One region of the Yersinia canariae genome, then DNA from elsewhere that is predicted to be linked to it. Evidence: predicted binding sites of a transcription regulator. Region 1 holds the regulator's gene; the other holds the start of a gene.

Region 1 (4,433 bases):
GCTCGTTTAGGCAATAGCCCTTTCTTTGTCATCGAAGCCGATGAATATGATTGCGCCTTCTTTGATAAGCGCTCTAAATTTGTTCATTACAGCCCAAGAACCTTGGTCATGAATAACCTTGAATTCGATCATGCTGATATCTTTGATGATCTGAAGGCGATCCAAAAGCAATTCCACCATTTGGTGCGCTTAGTGCCAGGCAAAGGCAAAATCATTGTTCCGGATAATGACACTCATCTAAAACAAGTGATGGCGATGGGATGTTGGAGTGAACAAGAGCTGGTGGGTGAAACCGGCAGTTGGTTTGCACGTAAAGTCGCAGTTGATGCCAGTGTCTATGAAGTGTTCCTCGACAATGAATTAGTCGGCGAGGTCAGTTGGTCATTGGTGGGCGAGCATAATATGCATAACGGTTTGATGGCCATAGCCGCGGCCCGTCATGTGGGGGTATTACCCGCAGATGCTTGCCGGGTATTGGGTGATTTTATTAATGCGCGTCGCCGCTTGGAATTGCGCGGTGAAGCTCATGGGGTCACGGTTTATGATGATTTTGCTCATCACCCAACTGCCATTCTCGCAACATTGGCGGCATTACGCAGCAAAGTCGGTGGCACTGCACGAATTTTAGCTGTGCTGGAGCCGCGTTCTAACACCATGAAGTTAGGTATGTGTAAAAACGAATTGGCCCCTTCATTGGGACGTGCTGATGAAGTGTTCTTATTCCAGCCGCAGCATATTCCTTGGCAAGTCGTTGAAGTCGCCGAAGCTTGTATTCAGCCGGCGCATTGGAGTGCTGATATTGATACGCTAGTTGATATGGTTGTCAAAACCGCCCAACCAGGGGATCACATTCTGGTGATGAGTAATGGTGGTTTTGGTGGTATTCATGACAAGCTGTTGAGTGCCTTAGATAAAAAAGCAGAACAAGAGGCTGAATCTCAGGAGTAAGACGGATAAAAAAAGCCCCCGCATAGCGGGGGTAAAAGGGTTCGTCGGATAGACGACGAGGGATTATTCTGTTGTTATGCTGATTAAGCTTACAAATTTATTTTAATGAATATTCTATTCAATATGCTGAAAATGAATCTTTCAACAGATTGAATAAACCATCATGCTCGAAAGTATGCCCCTTTGAGTGGGGCATTTACTTTCATTCTGGGCGCTGAATCTTATTTGTAAATCTTAGCTGTTGCGTGCCAACCATTATCATCATTAATACCAATGATTTTGTAGGCCGTAGCGCCTTTGCTGTCTGCTTTATTCGCGATTGCCTGCTCAATATCAGAAGGCGCGCCAGTAATACCGCTAACACTAATTGCACCTAAATCAGTCATTTTGCTGGCTTGAGCCGCATCAATTGATTGCGCTGCTGATGCGCCGAAAGCAACAACAGAAAGTAAGCTAAGGGCCGTCAGGGTTGTTTTGATTTTCATGATTATCTCCTAAATATGAACCGACAATCCAAAAGTGCTTATCATAGATTTTTGGTGTTTTGGGCTTGTTGGTTTTACTGTTGATTCAACTTAAATCTCAATTATGACCTTGCCGCCATTCTTTATGTCGCTATGACAAATGACGGCCAACTCTACAATTATTGGTAGATAGTGGCAGTCGCATGCCAGTTGTTCTCTTCGCGCGCTTCAATCACTTTATAAGCTTTAGCGCCCATGGCATCGGCTTTATCAGACAGCGCCTGACGAATATCAGAAGGCGCACCATTCAGGCCACTGACGGTAATAGTCCCCATCGGTTGCAAATTAGCAGCTTGATTTTCACTGATGGAATCAGCTGCAAAAACACCAAATGACAGTGCAGATAGAATGCTCATGGTTGCGATAGTAGTTTTAACTTTCATATTATTGCCTCTATTTATTCTTTTATCACTTCAAAGGAAGTGTGATTTACGTCACGAAAATGAGTATACATCTAGTAACTGAGAATATTAATAGCCCGCTAATAATATTTAACGTCACTTTATCGTGCGTTATTACTTTTTAAGAACGAAAAGGAATAAAAATTGATTAAAAAACAGCACTTTTCAGAGAAAATAGAGTCTTTTCAATATGATAAGTATTTTTGACTAAAAGTGCGGAAGAGTACGGCGACTCTGACCATAAATGAAGTAAAAGCAGGGGGATTGAGTGGTTTTAAGTAGATGAGGCAGTCAGATGCCCTGTTTATCGCGAAATGTTTGGACTAATAAGGTCGACATGTACCAAACGAGAAAATGCGGCATATCAGGCCGCATCTTAATATTGGTAGTGAATTAAAGCTCTTGTTCGAACAAACGGAGGATAGCTTCATGTAACTGTTCGACGGTGAAACCTCTGGCAGGTGTGGTGAAAATAGTGTCATCACCTGCGATGCTGCCGAGAATGCCTTCCGCTTTACCTAATGAGTCCAGCAGTCGGGCGATCAATTGGGCTGCTCCTGGGCTGGTGTTAATCACAACGACTGAATCATTATAATCAACATCTAATACCAGATTCTTGAGCGGGCTGCTGGTGGTCGGAACCCCTAATTCAGCCGGTAAACAATAAACCATCTCCATTTTTGCATTACGCGTTCTGACCGCACCAAATTTTGTCAACATGCGCGATACTTTGGACTGGTTAATATTTTCAAAGCCTTCTTCCTGCAAGGCCAAAACGATTTCACCTTGAGAACTGAATTTCTCTTCTTTCAATAACGCTTTAAACGCCTTGATAAGATCTTCTTGTTTGGCGGGGTTACGCATTTTTTATGCCCTGACAGTCAATAGTGAATAGGATTATTATGCATATAAATGAATTTTTATTCAACATGACTATGGAGTATTGGTGATAAAAGCCGTGATATCAAGGTGTGCTGAAATTCTAACACTCTCTTACTGTTACGATTATGCTAAATCAGCTTTTTTTAACATTTGTATTGAGTAGCTAAAATGTTATTAAAATGATGTTGTTTTGATGTAAAGGAAGGGTGTAATGTAACCGCCGATTAACCTGTCATGAATACGCCAGATAATTTTAGAATAATGTGCGCTATATCATTAATGAATAAGCGATTTAATCTAAAATAGACAAACCTTATGCGCCTTTTTGATGCGTGATATCTCAATCTGACTGTTAATAGATTGTGTTTAAAATCGCAATAAATTAAGGTTCGTAAATAGATGAATTCACGGCAAATTTAAATTAAATATAATAAGGAGTATAGGATGAAAGTTGCAGTTCTCGGTGCCGCTGGTGGTATCGGCCAGGCCCTCGCTCTTCTACTCAAGACCCAGCTTCCTTCAGGTTCAGACCTCTCATTATATGATATCGCGCCAGTCACTCCTGGTGTTGCGGTTGATCTGAGCCATATCCCAACTGCTGTTAATATTAAAGGCTTCAGCGGTGAAGATGCTACCCCGGCCCTGCAAGGGGCAGATATTGTTCTGATCTCTGCGGGGGTTGCACGCAAACCCGGAATGGATCGTTCAGACCTGTTCAATGTGAACGCGGGTATTGTTCGTAATCTGGTTGAGCAAATCGCGCGCACTTGCCCGAAAGCATTAATCGGTATTATTACTAACCCTGTTAATACCACGGTTGCTATTGCGGCAGAAGTGCTGAAAAAAGCCGGTGTTTACGACAAAAATAAATTATTCGGTATTACTACACTGGATACCATTCGTTCGAATACCTTTGTTGCTGAGCTGAAAGGTAAGCAACCTCAGGATATCGAAGTGCCGGTTATTGGCGGTCACTCAGGTGTGACTATCCTGCCATTGCTTTCACAAATTCCAGGTATCAGTTTCACAGAGCAAGAAGTTATTGATCTGACTAAGCGTATCCAGAATGCAGGTACTGAAGTTGTTGAAGCAAAAGCCGGTGGCGGGTCTGCGACTCTGTCTATGGGGCAAGCTGCTGCACGCTTTGGCCTTTCTTTGGTTCGCGCTCTGCAAGGCGAGAGCAATGTTGTGGAATGTTCTTACGTTGAAGGCGATGGCAAGTATGCCCGTTTCTTCGCTCAACCAATTCTATTGGGTAAAGACGGCGTTGCAGAGCGTAAAGATATCGGCAAACTGAGTGCATTTGAGCAACAAGCCCTTGAAAGCATGCTGGATGTGTTGCACAAAGATATTGAGTTAGGCGAGCAGTTTGTAAAATAAATCAGTGTAGCAGGGGCTAAAGCAGCCCCTGAAATCACACCATTAACCGCCGAAGCAGTTTATCGGCGGTTTTTTTATGCCTGGATAATAGGTTGTCGTATCCTCACTTTTCGGTCCAGAAGATCACCGGTTTTTGAGTCAAAATAGCGTGTTGGCCAAATTTCAGAAGGATGAATATCCAGGCATTGTGCAATCAACCATTCCCCCTTCGGCCACGGGCGAGTTAGCGCATTAGCAAGTGTGGATGAGCTTAAACCTGCTTTTCGAGAGAGCGCCGCCAGAGTGGTGTCTTTCTTGC
Region 2 (4,433 bases), 420 kb from region 1:
TTCAACTGAGTGCGCACGTGCTTCATCAGTTCACGATAGGGTTCGAGTATTTCATCGCCGCCCGCCAACTCACGCAGTTCTGGCGTACATTCCGACATGGAAAGCTCTGACACCAATACCTGAATATCGCGCAGGAATAAATCAGTTGCTTTCCAACGGCTTAGTAACAGCACATGACGGGTAATTTCAGCGGTGACATTCGGGTTACCGTCACGGTCGCCGCCCATCCACGAGGTGAAGCGGATCGGCACCGCTTCTACCGGCAAGCGGTAATCAAGAGAGTTTTGCAACTGCTCGTTAAATTCACGCAGGAAAGCTGGCACACCTTCCCACAAGCTGTTTTCAACAACAGCAAAGCCCCATTTTGCTTCATCAACCGGGGAAGGGCGAATTTTACGAATTTCGTCGGTATGCCATGATTGTGCGACTAACTGCCGCAAACGACGCATGATCTTGTTGCGTTCGTAATCGGCTAAGTCATTGTGATCCAACTGGCTCAGACAGGAATTCACTTCGACCAGCTTATGAATCAGGGTCCGGCGGGTAATTTCAGTTGGGTGAGCGGTTAGCACCAGCTCAATGGATAACTCATCCACCGCGCTGCGCATGTCTTTTTCGCTCAGCTTTTTATCTTTCAAACGGGTGAAGAGCTGGGCCAGAGCTTCCGGGTTACTTGCGGCTTCACCATGCGGCGAAATGCTGTGATATTGCTCAGCCGTATTCGTCAGATTGAGGAATTGGCTAAAAGCACGGGCTACCGGCAGCAGCTCGTCATTGGATAAATTTTGCAGTGTTGTCAGCAGTTCCTGACGGCTTGCTTCATTACCAGCACGCGAAGATTTAGATAATTTACGGATGGTTTCTACTCTATCCAGAATGTGCTCGCCGAGCGCTTCCTTGATTGTGTCCCCGAGTAGTTTACCGAGCATACTGACGTTACTTCGCATTGCGGAATATTGTTCGTTCATATGACCCCTGACCCATATCCCCTTCGCCCTTGACGCCGCAGAGTTGTTAGCAACGCTCACTCACCGGAATCACTGACCAATGTCAGCTCATCGGGATTTGTTCACTTGCTGCCTGGCTGCAACGCCAATGACTTTGGGTATAAACTTTTATGGTTTCTTTTTGTAAATTAGTTTCATCCAAAAGGCAAAGATGGACAAATCCACTCGCCACGTTCAATTCCATACCCCAATTGACACTATTTTTAGCAAAAAAACATCATTTTTAGGGATATTGCTGAAATTTAATTACCAAGGCCAGATTATCAGTCTGGCTTATCGGCAATATTGATCCGCCTACCCCATAATGGTTATTTCTGCTGGCAGAAATGATCAACTAACTGGCCAATCAACTCGCGTGTTGGCTCGATAAAGGCCATATCAATGAATTCATCTGGTTGATGAGCTTGATTAATGGAGCCGGGCCCCAGCACTAATGTCGGGCAAATTTGCTGAATAAACGGGGCTTCGGTGCAGTAGTTAACCACCGCCGTACGCTCACCCAGTAATTTCTCGATAACCCCGACCATATGATGATCTGTCGGACATTCATAGCCCGGAATCGGCGGATGCAGTTCATCAATACTTAAGCGGCCCGGCCAGCGGGCACTGACGGGGGCCAGTGCTTCCGTCATCAATTCATCCAGATCACTTAATGTCAGCCCTGGCAATGGGCGGATATCCATATGTAATTCACAGCAAGCACAGATACGGTTTGCAGCATCACCACCATTGATATGACCGAAATTCATGGTGGGATAAGGGATGGCAAATGCTGGGTTGTTATAACGCTCTTGCAGGGTGGTACGCAGCTTCATTAACTGGGTAATAGATTCATGCATCAAATCAATAGCATTAACGCCGCGCGCCGGATCACTGGAATGGCCGGACTGACCCGTAATACGGATAGCATTGGAAATATGGCCTTTATGTGCTCGCACCGGTTGCAGTGATGTTGGCTCACCAATAATGGCAAAGTCAGGGCGTAATTGGGTGGAAGCAGCAAAATAGCGCGCGCCCGCCATGGTGGTTTCTTCATCGGCGGTCGCGAGAATATACAGTGGTTTACTCAATGTGCTGGCATCGATATCACGCACTGCATCAAGAATAAAGGCAAAGAAGCCTTTCATGTCGGCAGTACCCAGACCATACAATTTATTGTCATGTTCGGTCAGAGTGAAGGGATCTCGGGTCCAGCGGCCTTCATCGTAAGGGACGGTGTCGGTATGACCTGCCAATAGCAGCCCGCCGTGGCCCTCTCCGATGCTGGCGAGCAGATTAAATTTGTGGCGTGTCTCCGGGACAGGCTGGATTTCGACGCGAAAACCCAAATCAGCAAACCATCCGGCCAACAAGTTGATTAACGCCTCATTGCTTTGATCGAGGGCGCTATCGGTTGCGCTGATCGATGGCGTTGCGATTAGCGCCCGATACAGCTCAATAAATGGAGGTAATTTCATCTTCACTGTTGACAGCCTTTGGTTAGGGTAGTATCAATATTCATGCATTAATTATGAATAAAAATACATTAAGCTTGAGCGTAAGGGAACCTAAAAACACCCTTAAATTTACGAAAATGTCAATGCTCAATCACGTGGGGGAACAGTAAAACCTTGCTGAGAACCCAAATGCCGGTTTTGACTACTTATGTTGTTATACCCATATTCATAATGGGGTATATACCTAGGTAAGAATACTCAGAAGGTAAACGGAACCCATGTTAAATACGCTGATTGTTGGTGCCAGTGGTTATGCCGGAGCGGAGCTTACGGCTTACCTGAATCGTCACCCACATATGAACATAACCGGTTTAACGGTTTCAGCGCAAAGTGCAGATGCAGGAAAATTGCTTTCTGATCTGCATCCGCAACTAAAAGGCATTATTGATCTTCCGCTGCAACCCTTGGTGGATGTGGCTCAAGCGGCAAAAGGTGTTGATGTCGTCTTCCTCGCCACCGCTCATGAGGTCAGCCATGATTTAGCACCGCAATTCCTGGCGGCGGGTTGTGTGGTATTCGATCTCTCCGGCGCATTCCGGGTTCAGGATGCGGCGTTTTATAGTCAGTATTACGGTTTTGAGCATCAACATGCCGATTGGCTGAATAAAGCGGTCTATGGATTAGCTGAATGGCAGGCCGAACAAATCAAGCAGGCCCAATTGATCGCGGTACCCGGTTGTTATCCAACCGCATCCCAACTGGCGCTTAAGCCGTTGGTGGATGGCGATTTGCTCAATGATGCGCAATGGCCGGTGATTAACGCCGTCAGCGGTGTCAGTGGTGCGGGGCGCAAGGCCAGTATTGGCAACAGTTTCTGTGAAGTGAGTTTGCAGCCGTATGGTTTGTTTAATCATCGTCATCAGCCGGAAATTGTTGCCCACCTTGGTACGCCAGTGATTTTTACTCCGCACTTGGGGAATTTTGCACGCGGTATTTTGGCGACTATTACTTGCCGCCTAAAAGCAGGTGTGACGGCACAAGATATCGCCGAGGCGTATCACAATGCTTATCAGGACAAACCACTGGTAAGGCTCTATAAGCAAGGCGTGCCGGCGCTAAAAGCGGTGGTGGGCCTGCCGTTCTGCGATATTGGTTTCTCTGTGCAGGGCGAGCATTTAATTATTGTCGCGACAGAAGATAACCTGCTGAAAGGCGCGGCGGCGCAGGCGGTGCAATGCATGAATATACGTTTTGGTTTTGCGGAAACCCAGTCCCTATTGTGAACAATAAAACAGTCGGTAACAGAGCGGTTTGCGACAGAGTCGGAACAGACATTTTTTCCAATTATATTGAGGCGAAACATGATAAACCCGTTGGTCATTAAATTAGGTGGCGTGTTGCTCGACAGCGAAGAAGCGCTGGAACGCCTGTTTACTGCATTGGTGACCTATCGTGAGAAGCATGAGCGCCCGCTTGTGATTATGCACGGTGGTGGTTGCGTAGTTGATGATCTGATGAAAAAGCTCGCGTTGCCGGTCGTGAAGAAAAACGGCCTGCGCGTGACGCCAGCCGATCAAATTGACATTATTACAGGTGCATTAGCGGGCACCGCCAACAAAACGTTGCTGGCTTGGGCGGTGAAACATGACATCAATGCTGTTGGCTTATGTTTGGGCGATGGTAATACCGTGTCGGTCACACCACTGGATGCAGCACTCGGCCATGTGGGCAAGGCGGAAGCTGGCTCGCCGGCTTTAGTCCAAACCTTACTGGCCGCAAATTACATGCCAATCATCAGCTCTATTGGTATCACCAAAGAGGGTAGTCTGATGAATGTAAATGCTGATCAGGCAGCCACGGCTCTGGCCGCGACATTGGGAGCCGATTTAATTTTGCTGTCAGATGTCAGTGGGATTTTAGATGGCAAAGGCCAGCGAATTGCTGAAATGACCGCACAAAAAGCCGAGCAACTGATTGCGCAGGGCATCAT

The links. Region 1 encodes ArgR, which controls arginine synthesis, uptake and breakdown. Its sites were predicted from a motif close to ANTGAATAAAAATACANT; they were not measured.
Region 2: a site for ArgR is predicted at 2,517-2,534, ahead of argC (N-acetyl-gamma-glutamyl-phosphate reductase). Genes of this name have one in related genera too.

What each region holds. Positions count from the first base shown of each region.
Region 1 is NZ_CP043727.1:547,705-552,137, forward strand. Features, by position in the region: gene mpl (UDP-N-acetylmuramate:L-alanyl-gamma-D-glutamyl-meso-diaminopimelate ligase) at 1-948, shown strand, start outside; gene F0T03_RS02595 (YdgH/BhsA/McbA-like domain containing protein) at 1,170-1,433, opposite strand; gene yhcN (peroxide/acid stress response protein YhcN) at 1,592-1,855, opposite strand; gene argR (transcriptional regulator ArgR) at 2,267-2,737, opposite strand; gene mdh (malate dehydrogenase) at 3,200-4,135, shown strand; gene F0T03_RS02615 (helix-turn-helix domain-containing protein) at 4,210-4,433, opposite strand, start outside.
Region 2 is NZ_CP043727.1:123,774-128,206, forward strand. Features, by position in the region: gene ppc (phosphoenolpyruvate carboxylase) at 1-968, opposite strand, end outside; gene argE (acetylornithine deacetylase) at 1,316-2,464, opposite strand; gene argC (N-acetyl-gamma-glutamyl-phosphate reductase) at 2,722-3,726, shown strand; gene argB (acetylglutamate kinase) at 3,805-4,433, shown strand, end outside.